One region of the Rheinheimera muenzenbergensis genome, then DNA from elsewhere that is predicted to be linked to it. Evidence: predicted binding sites of a transcription regulator. Region 1 holds the regulator's gene; each other region holds the start of a gene.
What was found. Region 1 encodes sigma-54, which starts transcription at its own class of promoters, with help from an activator protein. Its sites were predicted from a motif close to TGGCANGNTNCNTGCTT; they were not measured.

Region 1 (7,015 bases):
ATTCCAGTATGCGTTTTTTGCTGTTAAAAAGAACTGCACTTTTAGTGCAGTTCTCGGCAAGCATTGAGCTTAAATTCATCATGGCCAAATCAGTGTCGGGAAATTTTCTCTTTATGCTTGATTACCTGGCGATCCAGTTTATCAATCAGCTGGTCAATCGCAGCATACATATTTTCATCTTCAGAGACTGCAAATACTTCGCCGCCATTCAAATGCAGCTTGGCCTCAGCAATCTGCTTTAATTTTTCCACGTTTAGGATCACATGTACATTATTTATATGATCGAAATGCCGTTCCAGTTTGGCAAATTTGCTGTCAACGTATTCTCTTAAGGCTGTGGTAATTTCAACATGGCGACCGGTAAGATTGATTTGCATAGACATATTCCTTCTTTTAGGCTTATTTACAGCAAGGTCTTGCGTTGATTTGACGGCGGTATAAACAGGGATTCGCGGTACTTGGCAATAGTACGCCGCGCTACGTTGATACCTTGCTCCAGCAGAATGTCGGCCATTTTGCTGTCACTGAGCGGTTTGGCCGGATTCTCCGCCGCCACTAATTTCTTGATAAAGGCCCTTATTGCGGTAGACGAGCATTCGCCACCACTTTCTGTACTAACGTGACTGGAAAAAAAGAACTTAAGTTCAAAAATACCCCTGGGTGTATGCATATATTTTTGCGTTGTTACCCTGGAAATGGTTGATTCATGCATGCCAACCATCTCGGCTACGTCATTCAGCACCATAGGTTTCATGGCCTCTTCACCATGTTCAAAAAAAGCTTGCTGCTGTTGCACGATGCAGTTGGTTACTTTTAACAGGGTTTCGTTGCGGCTCTCCAGACTCTTTAAAAACCATTTTGCCTCCTGCAAATGAGAACGGATAAACTGGCTGTCAGCACTGCTTTTAGCCGTGCGTGACATTGCCGCATATTGTTGGTTTATCCGCACTTTGGGCATGGCGTCCGGGTTTAACTCGACCTGCCAGCGGCCTTTTACTTTCATTACGCTGACATCTGGGATCACGTACTGCTGCTCTTCCCGGATCACATCAGCGCCGGGGCGCGGATTCAGTGAATGAATAAGCCGCATCACTTCTTTCAGCTCATCCTCTTTCAGTTTAGTCACCCGCATTAAAGAACGAAAGTCGCGGTTAGCTAAAAGTTCTGTGTGATCGCGGATCAGGCTTTGCGCGGCAGCTAAAAATGGCGTGTCAGGGCTAAACTGGCGTAATTGTACTAACAGGCACTCCTGCACAGAGCGGGCACCAACGCCTACCGGATCAAACAGTTGGATGCGTTTGATGACGGCTTCTACTTCGTCAGCTTCAACATCAACCAGGCCCAGTGATTCAAGAATTTCCTCGCAGCTGATGGTAAGCAGACCATTGTCATCTATCGCTTCAATAATAATTTCTGCAATAGCGCGGTCGGTTTCTGAAAAAGGTGTCAGCTGCATCTGCCAACGCAGATAGTCACGCAGGGTTTCACTGGTTTCGCCCTGATACAGGCTATCGTCATCGCCGGCTGCATTACCGGCGCTGACTGGCGCTGCACTGACTAAATCATCCCAGTTGTTGTCCAGCGGCAGATCTTCGCTGATATTCTGCTCAGACATCGATTCACTGGTATCGGGCTCTGCCGGCTCGGCTTGATCATCAGAGCGACTGTCAGCCTGGTTGTCCGTAGTGTCGTGCTGTAATTCTGCGGCGCTCGCTGGTTCAGCATCAAAGCTGTCGTACTCATCTTCAGCTTCCAGCAAAGGGTTCGCATCCAGCGCTTCCTGAATTTCCTGTTGCAATTCTATGGTCGACAACTGTAACAGGCGGATTGCCTGCTGCAGCTGGGGTGTCATAGTAAGTTGCTGTCCTAAGCGAAGTTGCAAAGAGGGCTTCATCTACTTCTACTGTGCTCCTGATTTAGCGCGGGCAGGTTTTTGCTAACTATAGCCTGAATTGCTCGCCAAGGTATACATCCCTTACTTTCTGATTTGCCAGAACTTCCTGTGGGGCACCGGAAGCTATCAGCTCCCCATGGCTAACAATGTAGGCTATTTCGCAGACATCAAGGGTTTCGCGGACATTATGGTCGGTAATGAGCACACCAATGCCGCGTTGGCACAGATGCTGAATTATTTTTTTTATGTCGAGTACCGAGATCGGATCGACACCGGCGAAAGGCTCATCCAGTAGAATAAACGCCGGGTTGGCGGCCAGCGCGCGGGCAATTTCAACGCGCCGGCGTTCACCACCTGACAGGCTCATGCCGAGGCTGTATTTTATGTGGCCAATATGAAACTCTTCTAACAGATCGTCAGCGATTTCTTCGCGTCTGGTACGGCTTAAATCTTTGCGGGTCTGTAATATCGCCAGTAAATTTTCATGCACGGTAAGTTTGCGGAAAATTGAGCTTTCCTGCGGCAGATAGCCGATACCCTGGCGCGCCCGCGCGTGTATCGGGTCGAAAGTGATATCCTGATTGTTTAGCGTGATCTGGCCCTTGTCGCTTGGCACCAGGCCGACAATCATGTAGAAAGTGGTGGTTTTACCTGCACCGTTAGGGCCTAAAAGCCCAACGATTTGCCCGGCGTTGACTTCCAGACTGACATCTTTAACAACTTGCCGGCCTTTGTAGCTTTTGGCCAGGTGCGAGGCGACTAACTTCATGGTTGTTTGTCTTCCTCAGGTGTAATAATGGTGGTGACCCGTCGCGAACTGTCGCTGACAGCATTAATTTCCTGGGTTTCTACATTGTATTTTATCGCTGAGGCTTTAACCACGCTGCCACTTTGCGCCAGTTCAGCATCGCCGTTCAGCATCAGAGTGCGGTTGGCCGGTTCGTAGCGCATTTCACTGGCGAAGGCATTAACGACTTTGCCGTCTTCCAGCTGTTGGCTGTATTTCACCGGGCTGCCGCTGACAGTGTATACTTCTTTGCCTTTACCTGCACTGATGTCTATTTCCAGCGCATCGGCATGTATACGAATTGCACCCTGCGTGATAATGACATTCTCACTGTATGTCGCCACATTGCCTTTTTGTGATAATAAGTTGTCCGCACTTATTTCGATTTGCTTTGCGAAGTCCGGGGCAGCTATTGCAGCAGATTGAAGCATTAACGCCAGCAGCGCATATAGAAATTTATTGTTCATTTATGTATACCGTTTCATGGTGTTGCAACAATTTAAATGAGCGATTGATTAAATCAGCATTAATTCCGATGCCTTTAATTTCAAAGCCTTTTCCTGAAATTAATACCGGCAGGTTATTTTGCAACCGGTTGTCCGGGAATAACATTTCCAGACTCTCTGTTTCTAAGCTGTCAAACAGCTGCTCCTGCGATAAACTTTTAATCCGCACTTGTTGTTCGAGGATAACTTTGTCCTGCACAAACCAGACGGCATACTCACTGCTGGCCTGCCAGTCGGGCTGATGTTGTTCGTTATACAGGGTATACACCGGCTTTTCAAATTGCATAAAACCAAGCTGTTCAAAATGCTCCAGCCGCTGCGCACTGACGACATCAGCCTGATAACCGTCAGTGTTGTAGAGCCGCCGGGTAATATTGAGTGCGATGTAATCGGGTAGCAGTTCCTGATCGGTTTGCAGCGCCGCTTCGTCATTTTGCGGGTTAAACCACAGATAGCCTGCAATGCTAGCCAGCAATAACACCACGGGTAACAGAAGTTTTCTCATGTGCTGCTTCCATCAAACAGGCCAAATTGCTGTTGGCTTATCAGCAATAGATCGCATAACTCTCTGACGGCACCGTATCCGCCTGGCAAGCTGGTTATGTAGCCAGCCTGGCGCACCAGGTAGGGGTGGGCATCTTTCACTGCGACAGCTAAGCCACAATGTTGCATAACTGCCCAATCTGCCAGGTCATCGCCGATATAGGCAACGTCTTTGGCATTAAGTTGCAGTTTGACTAACAGTTCGTTAAAGGCCGCAACTTTGTTTTCCTGCCCCTGATAGATGTGGCTTACCGTTAGCGCTGTCATGCGTTTTTGTACTATGGCAGAGCGCCGGCCGGTTATTACCGCTACTTCTATGCCGGCTTGCCGTATGGCTTTAATACCGTAGCCATCACGGGTGTGAAATGCTTTTAGCTCTTCGCCATTGTTGCCAAGGTAAATGCGACCATCGGAAAATACCCCGTCAATATCGCAAATTAGCAGCCGTATGCGGCTGGCGCTTTGCAACACTTCGTCTGACACGGTTTGATACAGTTGGTTAAACAATGACATTTACAGTACTCCGGCACGCAGCAGGTCGTGCATGTTCATTGCACCAACCGGCTGGTTATTGTCATCGACAATAATCAGGCCATTAATTTTTTTCTGCTGCATGATCTGCAGTGCTTCGGCGGCTAACATTTGGCCATGTGCCGTGATGCAATTGCGCGTCATGACTTCGGCAATGCTGTTGCTGTGAATATCAAAACGTTGATCCAGGATGCGACGCAGATCGCCATCGGTAAAAATACCGCTTAGTGCGCCACTGTCGTCTACCACTGCGGTCATGCCAAGGCCTTTTTTTGATATTTCCAGCAGGGCATCTTTAATGCTGGCAAGCTGGTTTATCACCGGTACCTGTTCATCACGATGCATCACATCATCAAGCCGTAACAGTAGTTTACGGCCCAGGCTGCCGCCAGGGTGCGACAGGGCAAAATCTTCCGCGGAGAAGCCGCGGGCTTCAAGCAATGCAACGGCAACAGCGTCGCCCATCGCCAGTGTAGCGGTAGTGCTGGCGGTCGGTGCCAGGCCAAGTGGGCAGGCTTCCTGCTCAACTTTAACGCAAAGGTGGGCATCAGCCAGCTTGGCCAGCGTTGAAGCGGGATTACCGGTCATGCTTATTAACTTAATGCCTAACCGTTTAATTAACGGCACTATTGTTAAGACTTCAGCGGTTTCGCCAGAATTAGAAATGGCGATAACAACATCGTCTACCGACAACATGCCCAGATCACCATGGCTGGCTTCACCAGGATGAACAAAAAATGCCGGTGTGCCGGTTGATGCCAACGTGGCAGCAATTTTACTGCCGATGTGGCCGGACTTACCCATACCGGTGACAATGGTTTTGCCTTTGCTGGCAAAAATTAACTGGCAAGCCAGATTGAAGTCATCGTTCAGGTATTGCGCCAGTTGTGCGACGGCAGTGGCTTCTATTTTTAGCACTTCTGCGGCACGTAAGCGAAAATCAACCATTGTATCGTCCTTAACTGCTTAAACTGTAACCGACTGAAATAACAGGTATTGATAGCCGACAAAGCCGGCTAGCAGCAAGGCACCTTCGTATCGGTTTATCCGTTGCACCCGTCCCAGACGCGCTGACATTAACAACATCAGTACGGTAGCGCCAAGCATAACGTAGATATCCCGCCCTGCGGCTGCCGGATCGAGCATTCCCGGGCCAATTACGGCACCTAAACCCAGCACTGCCAGAATATTAAAGATATTTGAGCCAATAATATTACCCAATGCTAAATCGTCTTCGCCTTTAATAATGCCTATCACACTGGCTGCAAGCTCCGGCAGACTGGTACCGATAGCGATAATCGTCAGGCCAATAATTAAATCACTGACACCGGCAATGCGGGCTATGGTAATAGCGCCATGTACCAGTAACTGCGAACTGGCCAGTAGCAGTATCAGCCCTGTCACCAGCCACAATATACTCCGGGCTTTAGAGGTCGGCTGCGGCATTTCAGCGTCAATTTCGGCGATTAGCGGATCATTGTTGTCAGTGTGCCGGGCCAGATAGATTAGCAACACAATAAAGCCAGCGAAGGCAGCAAGTAAAATTATGCCTTCAGTGCGGGTTAAGCTGCTGTCTGAGATAAACCAGGCACCGAGCAGGCTAAAAACAATCAGTAACGGGTATTCGCGTTTAAGCGTAATAGAAGAAACGGCAATGGGTTTAAGCAGGGCTGCTGCACCTATAACCAGTAAGACATTGATAATATTTGATCCCAGGGCATTGCCAACTGAGGTATCAATATAACCCTGCCAGGCGGCGCTGGACGAGACCAGCATTTCTGGCGCAGAAGAGCCCATAGCCACTATTGTAAGCCCGACAATCATTGGCGAAATGCCAAGAGTACGGGCTAAAGAGGAAGCGCCATAGACGAAACGATCTGCGCTCCAAATAAGCAGGATCAGACCAACGATAACAAAAATGCCAGCTAATAGCAGAGGGGACAAGGCTAAAATCCTCGTAAGCCAATTGAAAACAGGCGTATTTTCCTGCTTATCGCCAACAATTGCAAAAAAAGCTGCGTTTTTACCCTTCGTCTGATTTTTTGCACAGTTTGTTACGATTTTTTGTAACGACTTTAGTCGCTCAGGCGTTTACAATAAAACAACTTTGTCGCTGGCGCATTGAAAACATACAAGGTTGTATGTATATTGCGCGGGAAATCAGGCAACGCCAGCTAACAGGCGGAGAATGGAAATTTGACAGATATATTAGTGGATATTCAGCACCTGACGTTTAAACGCGGCGACAGAACCATTTACCGCGACCTGAATATGCAGTTTCAACGCGGTAAAGTGACGGCCATTATGGGCCCGAGTGGCATAGGTAAAACGACCTTGCTGCGCTTAATAGGCGGACAGCTTAAACCGGATCAGGGACATATTTTTGTTGCCGGACAGGATGTGCCGGCGTTGTCACGTTCGGCACTTTATCAGTTGCGTAAACGGATGAGCATGTTATTTCAAAGCGGCGCACTGTTTACCGAGATGTCGGTATTCGACAATGTGGCATTTCCGATCCGCGAGCATACCAGGTTACCTGAGTCTTTAATTCGTCTGATTGTATTAATGAAACTCGAAGCGGTGGGTTTGCGGGGGGCCCGTGATTTAATGCCGGCCGAGTTGTCAGGTGGCATGGCTCGGCGTGCTGCCCTGGCCCGCGCCATAGCGCTGGACCCTGAACTGATAATGTATGACGAGCCTTTTGCCGGACAGGATCCGATATCAATGGGCGTGATTGTCCGTTTGATTCGTTCT
Region 2 (7,015 bases), on a different contig from region 1:
AGCCTTAATGGCCAGGGTGGCAGCATTATGCTTAACCTGCTGGGTTTAGGGCAGGTTAAATTAAGTGATGTATTAGAAGTTTCATATAGTTAAGCGAGCTGAGGTGAATTATGAGTTTTAATATTGCATTGAGCGGCCTGGCCGCGGCGCAAAAAGATTTGGATGTTACTGCGAATAATATCGCTAACGTAAATACTACAGGTTTTAAAGAATCGCGGGCAGAGTTTGCTGATGTGTACGCCACATCAATTTTTGCATCAGGCCGCACCAAAGTGGGTGATGGTGTAACAACCTCAACGGTAGCGCAACAGTTTAGCCAGGGCGCTTTGCAATTTACCAATAACTCGCTGGATTTAGCCATTACCGGTGAAGGCTTTTTTGCCCTGACACCGGATAGGCAATCGCAGGATCTTACCTATACCCGCTCGGGCGCTTTTAAGCTGAATAAAGACAATTTTATTGTTGATAATAATGGCAATTATTTACAGGGTTTCGCTGTTGATGCCGTAACCGGTGAAAACCAGTCGGTTAGCTTAAGCACCACGCAACCAATTGCCATTCCTACATCGGCCGGGGCGCCAAGGGCAACCAACAATATTTTCCTGAGTATGAACGTAGATTCACGCGCGGTTGAACTTCCGAGAAACCCGGGTAACTTTAACCCAGGTGACCGCTCAACCTACACCCATTCAACCTCAGTAACTGTTTATGACAGCTTGGGTGAGGCGCACACGGTAACAACCTACTTCCGTAAAGTTGAGCCGGACGATCCGTTAAACCCGCCAGCGTGGAATGAATGGCAAACCTTTGTTGTGTTTGACGATAATACCGCCATGCCAGCTGCGCCGGCTTATGTTTCGGATCCAACGGCTCCGGGTTATCCTGGCCTGGATTTGAGTGAGTGGGGTAATGGTACCGGCGCTCTGCCTTATGACGGTAATGGCGGTGTCTTTATAGGTGATTCACTGTTTTTTGATCCCAATGGTAATCTGATTTTACCTGCGGTACCGCCGGTGGTGCCGGTGTTAACCACACCGAATTTAACTCTGCCGGCAGAAGCACTCAGCGCTCCTACAGCTAATTATCTGACCAATGGTGCCCAGTACGCCCAGGATGTTACGGTAAATTACCGTGATGCGTCTGGTGTGCGGTTACCAACCCAATATGCCTCAAACTTTGATGTGTCAAACCTGAGCCAGGATGGTACGACAGTGGGCAGTTTGACCGGTGTCGATATTGATTCATTTGGCCGGGTACTGGCCAGCTACAGCAATGGCGACTCGTCTTATCTGGCGCAGGTAACCTTAGTGCGTTTTGCCAATGTACAAGGCTTAAAACAGGTCGGTAATACGTCCTGGAAGCAAAGCATTACTTCCGGTGAGCCTATTGGCGGTCAGGCCAATATAGGTACCTTTGGTGCCGTAAATGCGTCGGCGTTAGAGCAATCAAACGTTAACCTGACAACTGAGCTGGTTGATTTAATCAGCGCGCAGCGTAATTTCCAGGCTAACTCCAGGGCGTTGGAAGTAAACAGCACCTTACAACAAACCGTGCTGCAAATTCGGTAAATACACCTCAGCTGTATTAAACACCACCTGCGGGTGGTGTTTTTTTGTCCTCTGTTTACCCCTTACACCTTTTTGTGGCATCAATTTTGCTTTAACTATCTGTATAAGCCGTAGCAACAGATCACGGAGAGCCAAATGGACCGTCTGCTATATATCGCCATGAGCGGTGCTAAAGAAAATATGAATGGTTTAGCAGTAAGGGCAAATAACCTTGCTAATACCGGTACTGTGGGCTTTAAAGCAGATTTTGAACAAGCGCGCTCTATGCAGGCGTTTGGTGATGGCTTACCCAGCCGGGTATTTTCGCTAACAGAGCAGCCAGGTCAAAACTTTGACGCCGGCGCTATCATCATGACCGAGCGTGATCTGGACGTTGCCATTCAGGGCGATGGCTGGCTGGCGGTGCAAGCTCCGGATGGTACTGAAGCCTATACCCGCGGTGGCAATTTGCAACTTAATGCACTGGGAATGCTGGAAACATCTTCCGGGTTAGCCGTAATGGGAGACGATGGCCCAATTCAACTACCGGTTCCGCTGGCAAAGCTGGAAATTGGTAATGACGGCACCATCAGCGCTTTACCACAAGGTGCACCTGCAGACGCAATCGCAGCAGTTGGCCGCATTAAGCTGGTAAAGCCGCTAAACAGCGAGATGGAAAAAGGCAACGATGGTTTATTCCGCCGCAAAGACGGACAACTTGCCGAAGCGGCGCCAGATGTGAATTTACTCAATGGCGCCATTGAAGGCAGTAATGTTAATGCAGTGGGCGAAATGACATACATGATCAGCTTGCAGCGTCAGTTTGAATTGCAGGTAAAAATGATGAAGAGCGCTGAAGATATGGATCGGCAGCAAGTTCAGTTACTTCGGATCGTAGGTTAATAACCAGATAACGGGTTAAGGCCCGGGAGGCAGCTATGCATCCAGCTTTATGGATCAGTAAAACCGGTTTAGACGCCAAGCAGCGTGACATATCGGTCATTTCCAACAACCTGGCTAACGCCAGTACTGTCGGTTTTAAGAAAAGCCGTGCCATCTTTGAAGATTTGCTGTACCAAAATGTGAATCAGCCAGGTGGTGCGTCGTCACAAAATACGGAGCTACCCAATGGCTTAATGATTGGTGCCGGTACCAAGGTCGTGGCAACGCAAAAAAACTTCACTCAGGGCAATATGATTACTACTGATAACAGTATGGACATCATGATCCAGGGCCACGGTTTTTTTGAAATTCTGATGCCGGACGGCACTATCTCTTACACCCGCAACGGCCAGTTTACTGTTGATGACGAGGGCAACCTGGTCACCTCAGGTGCCGGATACCAGTTGCAACCCAATATAGTGCTGCCGCCGGATGCACAAAGCTTAACCGTTGCGCAAGATGGTCAGGTCTCCGTGCAGCTGCCGGGGCAGGGCGAGCCAGCCGTGCTGGGCCAACTTACGGTAACTAATTTTATCAATCCGGCCGGGCTTGAGCCTGTCGGGCAAAACCTGTTTCGGGAAACCGGTGCCAGTGGCGACCCTGTGCAGGGTATTCCCGGGCTGGAAGGCCTTGGCATTATTGTGCAGGGCGCTTTGGAAACGTCCAACGTCAATGTTACCGAAGAACTGGTTAGCTTAATTGAAAGCCAGCGGGTTTATGAAATGAATTCAAAAGTCATTTCATCTGTCGATCAGATGTTGGGCTTTGCCATTCAGCAGTTGTAATCGGAGGCGTTATGTTACGCATTATTATTGGTGTTGGTTTAGCGGTGGCGTTGTCTGGCTGTGCTGCTTTGCAGGAGCCACAGGCAAACGATCCTTATTTTGCCCCGTTGCAACCAGAAGTGCCAAGCCGGCAACTGGTACAAAATGGCTCCCTGTTTGCGCAGCAGTACTCCAATAGCCTGTATTCCGATAATAAAGCGCGACATGAAGGCGATATTATTACTGTTGTACTGAAAGAGCGTACTCAGGCCAGTAAAAATGCTAAAACGGAAACAAAGAAAGACAGTTCAGCGTCATTTGACCCCATGGTGGGCCTGGGTGGGCGCGATATTTCAGTGGCCGGCAATGTGCTGCAGTTTGGTGCTAATTCAGCGTCAAATTATAAAGGGGATGCAAAAGCCGATCAGAGTAACTCGCTGGTCGGGGATATCTCGGTAAATGTATTGCAGGTACTGGCAAACGGCAATCTGGTGATCCGCGGTGAAAAATGGCTGACGTTAAATACCGGTAAAGAATATATCCGCTTAACCGGCGTTATCCGCTCGCAGGATGTCGATGTCAATAATACGGTTGAATCGACCAAAATTGCCAATGCCCGCATCGAGTACAGTGGCACTGGCTCGCATCACAATGGCCAGTCTCCTGGCTGGTTAAGCCGGTTTTTTAATAGCCCACTGTGGCCATTTTAGGAGCGCGCAAATGAAGCAAATATTAGCAGTATTGTTGCCGCTGGCGTTGATGATGTTACCGGTGCAGGCAGCAAGAATTAAAGATGTAGCCGATATTGAAGGCGTACGCAGTAACCAACTGGTTGGCTATGGCCTGGTAGTGGGCTTGCCAGGTACCGGTGAGCAGGGCGCTTTTACCGAGCAAAGTTTTCGCACTATGTTGACCAATTTTGGTATCACTTTGCCGGCGAATCTGAAAGCGCAAACCAAAAATGTGGCCGCGGTAGTGGTGCATGCTGAACTGCCGGCTTTTGCCAAACCAGGCCAGACGCTAAACGTTACTGTTTCATCGGTTGGCAGTGCCAAAGGACTGCGTGGCGGTACCTTAATGCAAACCTTTTTAAAAGGTCTGGACGGTAATGTCTACGCGGTTGCGCAGGGTAGTTTAATTGTTAGTGGTTTGGGAGCCGAAGGCCTGGACGGTTCGCGTATTTTGGTCAACACCCCAACTGTGGGCAGTATTCCTAATGGTGCTATGGTAGAGCGCGAAGTGGTATCGCCTTTTGCGCAGGGTGATTTTATTACCTTTAACCTGAAGCAATCCGATTTTACGACCTCAAAACGGCTGGCAGAGGCGATAAATGCTTTTATGGGCGCTGATACCGCCTATTCAATGGATGCGACGTCAGTACAGGTACGGGCACCGCGTGATATCAGCCAGCGCGTATCTTATTTGTCGACACTGGAAAATCTGACGTTTGAACCAGGCGATAACGCCGCTAAAATTATTATCAACTCCCGTACCGGTACTATCGTGATAGGTAAAGAAGTACGCTTGTTTCCGGCTGCGGTGACCCATGGTGGCTTAACGGTAACCATAGCGGAAAACCCACGCGTGGTGCAGCCAAACCCTTTGGCTCAGGGGCAAACGGCTATTGAGGAAAATACTATTATCGATGTGCGTCCGGATCAGTCGCGGATGTTTAAATTTGACCCTGGCGTAACACTGGATGATTTGGTGCGCACGGTTAATGCTGTTGGTGCTGCGCCAGGCGATTTAATGGCAATTCTGGAAGCATTAAAAGAAGCCGGTGCTATTCACGGCGAATTGGTGGTGATCTGAAATGGGCCCGGGCAGCAACCAGATGTCTTATCATGACTTAACCAGCCTGCAAAACATTCGCAGCCAGGCCGGTAAAGATGAAAAGGCGGCGTTGCGTCAGGCTGCCGAGCAATTTGAATCGATCTTTTTCGGTATGTTGCTTAGCAGCATGCGCAAAGCCAACGAAGCTTTTGAGGTGGACGGCATGATGAATAGCCAGACCACCAAATTTTACCGTGACATGCATGACAGTCAGATGTCGACAGAATTAGCCAAAAATGGCGCTTTAGGCCTAGCCGATATACTGGTGCAGCAGTTAAGCCCGGCTTTATCTGGCCGCCCAGCGGCAGACAAAAGTGATAAAGCCTCAGCGAATAAAATCAATACAGATTTAATTATGCCGGCTTATCGCCAACCTGCTATCAAAGTAGCTGTTAAGCCAACTGATGGCTCAAAGATGAAGTCTGAACAGACGCAAGCTGATAATCTGTCTGCAGAGACCAGCTGGCAGGTTGCCAGCCCGCTGGATTTTGTGAAACAACTGCTGCCTGCGGCGCAGCAAAGTGCCAAACTGCTGGGGTTAGATCCGCTGGCGCTGGTTGCTCAGGCCGCGCTGGAAACCGGTTGGGGACAGAGGATGATTAAAACAGCCAAGGGCGGCAACAGCTTTAACTTATTTGGTATAAAAGCAAACAACGGCTGGCAAGGAGATACTGCGGTAGTAAACACCCTGGAATACCGCCAGGGCATAGCGCAAAAAGAACAGGCGAAATTCCGCTCTTATGGCTCGTTAGAACACAGCCTGTCTGACTATGTCGCTTTTATCCGCGAAAACCCGCGTTATCAGCAGGCAGTTACAGCCAGCGATGATCCAAAAGCTTATTTTGAACAATTGCAGGTCGCCGGATATGCCACAGATCCGGCTTATGCAAAAAAAATTATGGCGGTGTATCAAAGCCCTGCCATGCAACAGGTGCGATCTGAGCTTAATGAGGCTCAAGAAAATGCACCTAACGCCGATTAATAGTCAACTGACACCCGACAGCGGTGTCGCCGGAGAGAGCAATGTCTGATAATTTACTGCGCATAGGTACATCCGCTGTGTTATCTAACAGCACTTTACTTAGCACCACCAGTAATAACATTGCCAACGTCAATACGCAGGGCTATTCAAGGCAACGCACTGAGTTTGAAGCGCAGACGTTAGGTTTGGGTGTAGGCAAGGGCACGACAGAGCGGCTGGTAAGCGAATTTACCTCGGCCCAGCTTCGTCGCGATACCTCGCAGCTGGCATTTGCCAGTCAGTATACGGCTGAAGCAAACCGGATTGATGGCTTGTTTTCTAATCCGGCCAACAGCATTTCATCGGCAATGAATGACCTGTTTCAAAAATTTCAAACGGCCAATAACGATCCCAGTGCCATCTCGACCCGGCAATTAATTATCAGCAGCAGTGAATCATTAACCGACCGCTTTGCTACCTTATCGAATCTGGTATTGGATCAGGCAACCTATGTTAACCAGCAACTGGATTTAGACTTAACCCAAACCAATTCGTTAATCCGTAATATATCTGAGCTTAATCGCAGTATTGCCGGCTTTGGCCGGGGCGATAATAACCAGCCGCCGCTGGATTTACTTGACAGGCGCGATGAGGCGATGCGCCTGTTGTCAGAAAAGCTCGACATTAAAGTACTCGATTCTGACAATGGTGAAAAACTGGTGTTTATGGCAACTGGCCAGTCATTGGTGGTTGAAAACGGCGAGTTTAGTATTTTAAGTCTGAACGGTGACCCGGACCCGAATGTACGTAATGTACAGCTGAGCCTTAATTCCAAACCTTCGGTTATTCGTAATTTAGGCATTGAAGAAATGGGCGGTCAGCTTGGCGGCTTGCTGAAATTTCGTGACGATTTGTTAATTCCTACTCAAATGCAACTTGGCCAGTTGGCACTGGCAATGTCAGATAAA
Region 3 (7,015 bases), on a different contig from region 1:
TACAGTGCCGGGTAATCATCCGCTCGGATGGGGCGAATCACCATCATCGTCGCTTACTCCACTTTTGCTTTATAGTTTTTTGGGGCCTTAACGGCCCCTTGCTTCATTTTTGCAGTCTTAATGCTGCTTAATTCAATGCTCAGGCGTTTACGACCTGTTGTACCGCTTGTTCAAAGCGTTGCATGCCCTGACGAATATCGTCGCCAGTAATAACCAGCGAAGGCGCAAAACGCACCACATCAGCGCCAGCAACCAAGGCCATTAAGCCATGCTCTGCTGCTGCCAGGAAGAAGTCGCGTGAGCGGCCTTTAAACTTATCGTTCAGTACAGCGCCCAGCAGCATGCCCTGACCGCGTACTTCACTAAACACCTGGTACTTCGCATTAATGCGTTGCAGCTCGTCACGGAACAGTTGTTCATTTTCCAGTACCTGCTGCATCACATCTGCAGTGTTAACAGTGTCCAGTACCGCTTCTGCCACCGCGCAGGCCAGTGGATTACCGCCATAGGTACTGCCATGGGTACCGACTTTTAAATGACTGGCAATCTCGTTAGTGGTTAACATGGCCCCTACCGGGAAGCCACCGCCAAGCGATTTAGCCGTTGTCAGAATATCCGGTGTCACACCGTAGTGCATATAGGCGTACAGTTTGCCGGTACGGCCTACGCCGGTTTGCACTTCATCCAGCACCAACAGCGCATTGTGTTTGTTGCAAAGCTCACGCACACCACGGATAAAGTCGGCCGTGGCCGGAATAATACCGCCCTCGCCCTGAATCGGCTCTAATACCACTGCACAGGTTTTATCTGAGATTAACGCTTTGACACTATCCAGATTATTAAATTCCGCATGCAGAACTGCACCCGGTTTAGGCCCGAAGCCATCTGAATAGGCTGCCTGACCGCCAACCGTTACAGTGAAGAAGGTACGGCCATGAAAACTTTTGCTAAAAGAAATAATTTGATCTTTGTCGGCGCCAAACTTGTCCAGCGCATACCGCCGCGCCAATTTAAAAGCCGCTTCATTTGCCTCGGCTCCGGAATTGGCAAAATAGACTTTATCGGCAAAAGTTGCATCAACCAGCTTTTTTGCCAGACGCAACGCCGGTTCGTTGGTCATTACATTGCTTAGATGCCAAAGTTTGTCTGCCTGCTGTTTTAAAGCGTTAACCAGTGCAGGATGACAGTGGCCCAGGCTGCTTACGGCAATACCACCGGCAAAATCGATGTATTCCCGACCTTGCTGATCCCATACACGAGAGCCCTTGCCTTGCACCGGAATAATCCCGGCTGGGGCATAATTAGGTACCATTACTTCGTCAAACAACGCACGATTTACCTGCAACTGGCCGGTCATACTTCGCTCCTTCTTGTTATTGGTTTAACCTGTTTTGCATCAACAATCAGGTTTATCAGAGATAATCACAGCGGCATTATTGCAGATATAAACGGTGTTGTCTTGCGGTTAAAAAGCCTTAAAAGCCTGATTTGACAAGGCCTGCAGATAGATTCTCAGCTGAACTGAATAACTACGCAACAGTGGCAAAGCACCAATGGCGCGCCAGCAAGCAGCAGCGTAAGCCAGCACTGGGGCGGCAATTAATACAATGTCGCTGCTGGCGCAAAGCTGCTTGCATGGATATGGCGTAAATTTTTTGCTAAATATCGACGCCAAGCCGCTTCAGATTGGTTTGAGACAGTATTTGTACTGCTTCTTCACTCAGCTGCACACTACTAAACCAGCTTTTTGTCTCGTTAGCGCTGATAAATTGTGTGCTTTTCAGTTCTTGCCACTGCACATAAACCTGAGCCTGCTGCACCAGGCGCGCCAGTGGACTGCTACCGGCAAAGCCCAAACCTTCAGCCAGCTGATCTAAGGTCTGACACAGAGGCAAGGTTTGCAGCTGCCAGCGCGACGTCACATCTGCACTGAGTACGCCAGCAAACTCCTGCAAACTCTCACACAAAAAGCTGGCATCCGGCTGCAGGTTGTCCAGCGCGTCGGTTAACTGTACATCCCGGCTCTCACGGGCAAGTAATAACTGCGCCTGCTTGACCTGCTGGTAAGTACGTAAATAATTACGTGTTACTACCGCATGCCCAAGCGTGTGAAACAAACCTACACAAAACGCATTATACGGATGTTCAGCGCTGTCTTGCGCCAACCGTCTGGCCGCAATAGCTACCGCTAAAGAATAATCCCAAAGTTTATTTTTCAATGCCAGAAAAGGCTCTGTTGAATGCGGCATCATTCGACGCATCGCATATACCGGTACAATCAGTTGCAGGCTTTCTACACCTAAATAACGGAGCGCGGTTTTGATATCTTTCACCATGGCGCCGGATGAAGTACGATTTCGGTATTGCGGTTGATTAACCAGCCGCAGCAAATCTTCTGTTAACCAGCTGACACTGCTGATCAGCGGATCCAGTTTATTCACTGTTACTACCTTGCCAGCTAAGGTATCCAGCAAAGCATAATAAGCATCACCCGGGTCAAATAATGTCGAGCTAACCAGATCAATATTGTGCAGTTTACGCACCAGCTCGTCGGCTACCTGATCGTGCAGATGGGCCTGAGCAAATTCGGCAAACTGCGCTTTTGCCTCCGCACCGGCGGCACGTAAGCGCTGGGCTTTAGCTTCAACATCCAACAAGGTACGCTCAGCCGCCAATTGCCCGGTACGAATTTGATAACCAAGCCGCTTATGCGCCGGATCCACACCAACCAGCTGATCCACAAAGCGCTGTACTAAAGAATCAGATGGCTGATTTAACTCATTACTCACTGTAAGGGTATTCCGTTGTTAACTAATGACTGGCATTAACATACTGCGGCCAGAGCCTGAAGCAGTCAAGTGCACTATTTTAGCCCGAGTTGCAGAAAATTCTGCAGCAGTTGCCTGCCTTGCTGGCTTAAAATTGCCTCTGGATGAAATTGCACACTGTGCAGCCCTGCGCTGGCATGCATCAGACCCATAATTTCGTCTGGTTGGCCGTCAGCATCCATTGTCCAGGCCGTCTGTTTCAGTTCGGTTGGCAAAGAATCGCGTTGTACCACCAGCGAATGATAACGGGTCACATCTAACGGATTAACCAAGCCACTAAATACCGACTGGCCGTTGTGCTGCACCAGCGAGTTTTTGCCGTGCATAACTTTGCGGGCCCGAACTACCTTGGCGCCATAGACCTGAGCAATAGCCTGGTGACCTAAACACACGCCGAGGATCGGCAACGTGCCGGCAAATTGTTCAATTGCCTTTAACGAGATACCTGCGTCAGACGGCGATTTTGGCCCCGGCGAGATCACCAGATAGTCTGGTGCCAGAGCAGAAATTTGCGCCAGACTAATATCATCGTTGCGCCGCACGACAACCTGCTGACCCAATGCAGCAAAATACTGCATCAGGTTGTAGGTAAAAGAATCGTAATTGTCGATCAGTAATAACATGTTTTGCCTGGCAGGAGTGTTAACGCGGTTATGGCAGCACGAAGCCCACCGCATCATTCACCTTTGCCAGGGTTACTGCGGCCCGGCTCCGGGCATTTTCAGCCCCGGCGCACATTACCGCCGTCAAGGTAGCCTGGTCGGCACGCAGCTCAGTAAAGGTTTTCTGTACCGGCTCTAATAAAGCAATAACCGCATCAGCAACATCGCCTTTTAAGTGTCCGTACATTTTGCCTTCATATTCGGCTTCCAGCGCAGCAATGGTTTTACCGGTAACGCCACTGAGAATACTTAACAGGTTAGCGACGCCTGGCTTGGTATCCAGGTCAAAACGCACTCGTGGCGGATCTTCTGAGTCGGTCATCGCTTTTTTAAACTTCTTGCTGATCATTTTTGGGTCTTCGAGTAAACCGACGAAGTTCCACGGATTTTCATCCGACTTAGACATCTTCTTCGTTGGGTCCTGCAAACTCATCACCCGCGCCGCTACCGGTGGAATAAAAGGTTCTGGCACGCTAAAAATGTCACCGTGTAACGCGTTAAATCGCATCGCGACATCACGGGCTAATTCCAGATGTTGTTTTTGGTCATGTCCGACCGGGATCTGATTAGCCTGATACAGCAAAATATCCGCCGCCATCAGCACCGGGTAGGTAAATAAACCGGCATTCACATTGTGAGTATGGCGCTCAGATTTATCTTTAAATTGCGTCATACGGCTAAGCTCACCAAACTGGGTATAGCAGTTCAGTACCCAGGCCAACTGGCTGTGCTCCGGCACATGTGATTGCATAAATACCGCCGAGCGCTTTGGATCTATGCCACAAGCCAGATACAAGGCCAGGCTGTCTAACGAGGCATTACGCAGTGCTGTCGGATCTTGCCGCACGGTAATAGCATGCAGGTCAACAATACAATATAAGCAATCATAGTCATCCTGCATTTTGTCCCATTGGCGTAGTGCCCCGAGATAATTACCTATGGTAAGTTGTCCGGACGGCTGTGCACCACTTAGCACAATTGGCTTATTGCTCATAGTTGTATCCACTTTAAAGACAGTATTGTTAATGACAGGCCGTGCAGACCGGTTTGAAGAGCAGCATTATAACCATATCAGCGCATTGCAACAGTAAAAAAGCCACTTAACGCGGCACTTTTGCTAATTGCTGCCGCATCTTGTTAATCACTGCGGCGTAATCGGCAGTATTAAAAATGGCTGAGCCGGCAACAAACATATCAGCCCCGGCCGTAGCGATGTCGGCAATGTTATCCGGTGTTACGCCACCATCAATTTCCAACCGGATCGGCAAGCCACTGGCGTCGATTAGCTTACGTGCTGCGGCCAGCTTCTCCAGCGTAGCCGGGATAAATGCCTGGCCGCCAAAGCCGGGGTTTACTGACATCAGCAAAATAACGTCCACTTTATCCAGCACGTAATCGAGATAACTCAGAGGCGTTGCCGGGTTAAACACCAAACCGGCCTGACAGCCATGGCTTTTTATTAACTGCAAAGTGCGGTCTATGTGCCGGGACGCTTCCGGATGAAAAGTAATAATACTGGCACCGGCGTCAGCAAATTGCGGCACCAGGGCATCAACCGGTTCAACCATCAAATGCACATCTATTGGCGCGGTAATACCGTAGTTTCGTAATGCCTTACACACCATGGGGCCCATCGTCAGATTAGGCACATAGTGGTTGTCCATGACGTCAAAATGTACGACATCGGCGCCGGCTTTTAACACAGCCGCGACATCTTCACCGAGACGGGCGAAATCGGCGGACAGGATCGAGGGTGCGATTAAATAAGGTTGCATCAACTGGTCCTTTTTTATCAAAGCGTGACTTTACTGAATATTATCAGCAATTGCACTGTGGCACGGCGCAATACACGCACAAAAAACAGGCAGTTACGCACCAATAACGTACAGACGGTTGCAATATCAAAAGTATCAGCCAGTTATATTACTGATATTAATCGTGAAATTGTTATGGCACATATCTTGGAAAGCTAACGTCAGGGAACACAAAAAAGGGCAGAAAACATGCAAAATTTAGGTAGAACCACATTAGCAACAACGGTAGTGTTACTCGGTTTAGCGCTAGCCAGCGGCAAAGCAGCGGCAGCCGAACTAAGCGGAGACATTACCTTTACATCTGATTATGCTTTTCGCGGTATCTCACAAACTGAAGAGGCACCTGCCTTACAGGGAGGTCTGACGCTTAGCGCCGAGTCCGGCTTCTATGTGTCGGTATGGGGTTCTAACGTAGATTTTCTGGCAGAAGGCACACTGGAGCTGGATGTTATGCTGGGCTGGAGTGGCGCTATTAATGACGATTGGTCAACCGACGTCGGTATTATGCGTTACGGCTATCCGAATGCTGAGATTGATGGCTCTAACTTCTGGGAAATCTACGGCTCTTTATCATATAAAGATCTGACCTTTGGTCTGGCTTACAGCGACGACTACTATGCCAATAGCGGAAACTTTATTTACCTGTACGCCAGCTATTCTTATGCATTAACGGATTCAATTAGCCTTGATATGCAACTTGGCCAGAATGAATATGACGATAGCAGCGCCAGCTATATGGACTGGAGTGTTGGCCTGAGCACAGAAGTTATGGGTGCAGGTGTCAGCCTGGCCTATGTCGATACTGACATTGACGGCTCTTATCTGGCAGACAGCCGGGTAATTTTATCCGTTTCTAAAAGTTTCTGATGTCAACCGGCTGCAGTATAAGTACTGCAGCCTTTTTATATTTACTCCAATAGCTGCGCAATAAATAAGCAGCTTGTATCCTGTCGCCGGATGTTTTATTATCCACCTAGTCTGGATCAGACAAATGGAATTAACATGAAACTTACCAGCGGTTATAAAATATTCTTTCTTTGTGCAGCCGTGCTTAGCAGCACTGTGCTGGTGTCAGCTTATATCACTCAATCAGATATTGCCTGCCAGCACTCAGAAAGTCAGCTAGTTGCGCAGTGTGTTCAGGGTGAACAGCAAAGCTGGTTTAGTTGGATCCGCGGCGAAAGCCGGTCTACCCAGTTTCATTTTGTCGATTTGCTTGAGTTGTTGAATCGACTCAGTCCGGCAAAATAACCCGTAGCATGACACAACGCCCTTCTTTGTTGCAGATCGTTAAAGCCGTTATCGGTGCTATGGTGGGCGTACAATCAGAAAAGCAACGCCAGCAAGACTTCTCCGCAAGCAGCCCTGTGCCCTTTATTATTGCCGGTATTATTTTTACCCTGTTTTTTGTCTTAACACTGTTACTGATTGTGTTTTGGGTATTGGCTTAGGCTGATACACCGCAAACAACTCAGCAACCTTGCCCCGGCTTGCGCCTTTTTGACTGATAGAACGGCCAACCTGCAAACTGTATAACTTAGCTTGTTGGTAGATCTTGCGTGTCCAGGTCGTGTCGTGATTGCTGATCACCACTGTAATACCGCGTTGTTGTGCCTGCTCGGCAAGGTTTGCCAACTGCGCTTGATCATCTAAATCAAATCCCTGCCTGGCATAGCTGGTAAAACTGGCTGTTTTACTCAGCGGCACATAT

Region 2: a site for sigma-54 is predicted at 1,644-1,660, ahead of flgF (flagellar basal-body rod protein FlgF). Genes of this name have one in related genera too.
Region 3: a site for sigma-54 is predicted at 5,441-5,457, ahead of MN202_RS06370 (TorF family putative porin). Genes of this name have one in related genera too.

What each region holds. Positions count from the first base shown of each region.
Region 1 is NZ_JALAAR010000016.1:76,748-83,762, reverse strand. It holds gene ptsN (PTS IIA-like nitrogen regulatory protein PtsN) at 1-82, opposite strand, end outside; gene hpf (ribosome hibernation promoting factor) at 90-377, opposite strand; gene MN202_RS16605 (RNA polymerase factor sigma-54) at 404-1,894, opposite strand; gene lptB (LPS export ABC transporter ATP-binding protein) at 1,941-2,663, opposite strand; gene lptA (lipopolysaccharide transport periplasmic protein LptA) at 2,660-3,148, opposite strand; gene lptC (LPS export ABC transporter periplasmic protein LptC) at 3,138-3,692, opposite strand; gene kdsC (3-deoxy-manno-octulosonate-8-phosphatase KdsC) at 3,689-4,243, opposite strand; gene MN202_RS16580 (KpsF/GutQ family sugar-phosphate isomerase) at 4,244-5,209, opposite strand; gene MN202_RS16575 (calcium/sodium antiporter) at 5,228-6,205, opposite strand; gene MN202_RS16570 (ATP-binding cassette domain-containing protein) at 6,458-7,015, shown strand, end outside.
Region 2 is NZ_JALAAR010000001.1:375,877-382,891, reverse strand. It holds gene MN202_RS01725 (flagellar hook assembly protein FlgD) at 1-93, shown strand, start outside; gene flgE (flagellar hook protein FlgE) at 111-1,568, shown strand; gene flgF (flagellar basal-body rod protein FlgF) at 1,704-2,450, shown strand; gene flgG (flagellar basal-body rod protein FlgG) at 2,486-3,274, shown strand; gene flgH (flagellar basal body L-ring protein FlgH) at 3,286-3,963, shown strand; gene MN202_RS01700 (flagellar basal body P-ring protein FlgI) at 3,974-5,065, shown strand; gene flgJ (flagellar assembly peptidoglycan hydrolase FlgJ) at 5,088-6,068, shown strand; gene flgK (flagellar hook-associated protein FlgK) at 6,110-7,015, shown strand, end outside.
Region 3 is NZ_JALAAR010000004.1:160,030-167,044, forward strand. It holds gene astA (arginine N-succinyltransferase) at 1-47, opposite strand, end outside; gene MN202_RS06345 (aspartate aminotransferase family protein) at 140-1,357, opposite strand; gene MN202_RS06350 (HDOD domain-containing protein) at 1,659-2,789, opposite strand; gene MN202_RS06355 (anthranilate synthase component II) at 2,864-3,451, opposite strand; gene trpS (tryptophan--tRNA ligase) at 3,480-4,484, opposite strand; gene rpe (ribulose-phosphate 3-epimerase) at 4,591-5,268, opposite strand; gene MN202_RS06370 (TorF family putative porin) at 5,494-6,171, shown strand; gene MN202_RS06375 (hypothetical protein) at 6,307-6,555, shown strand; gene MN202_RS06380 (DUF2970 domain-containing protein) at 6,615-6,755, shown strand; gene MN202_RS06385 (Dam family site-specific DNA-(adenine-N6)-methyltransferase) at 6,700-7,015, opposite strand, start outside.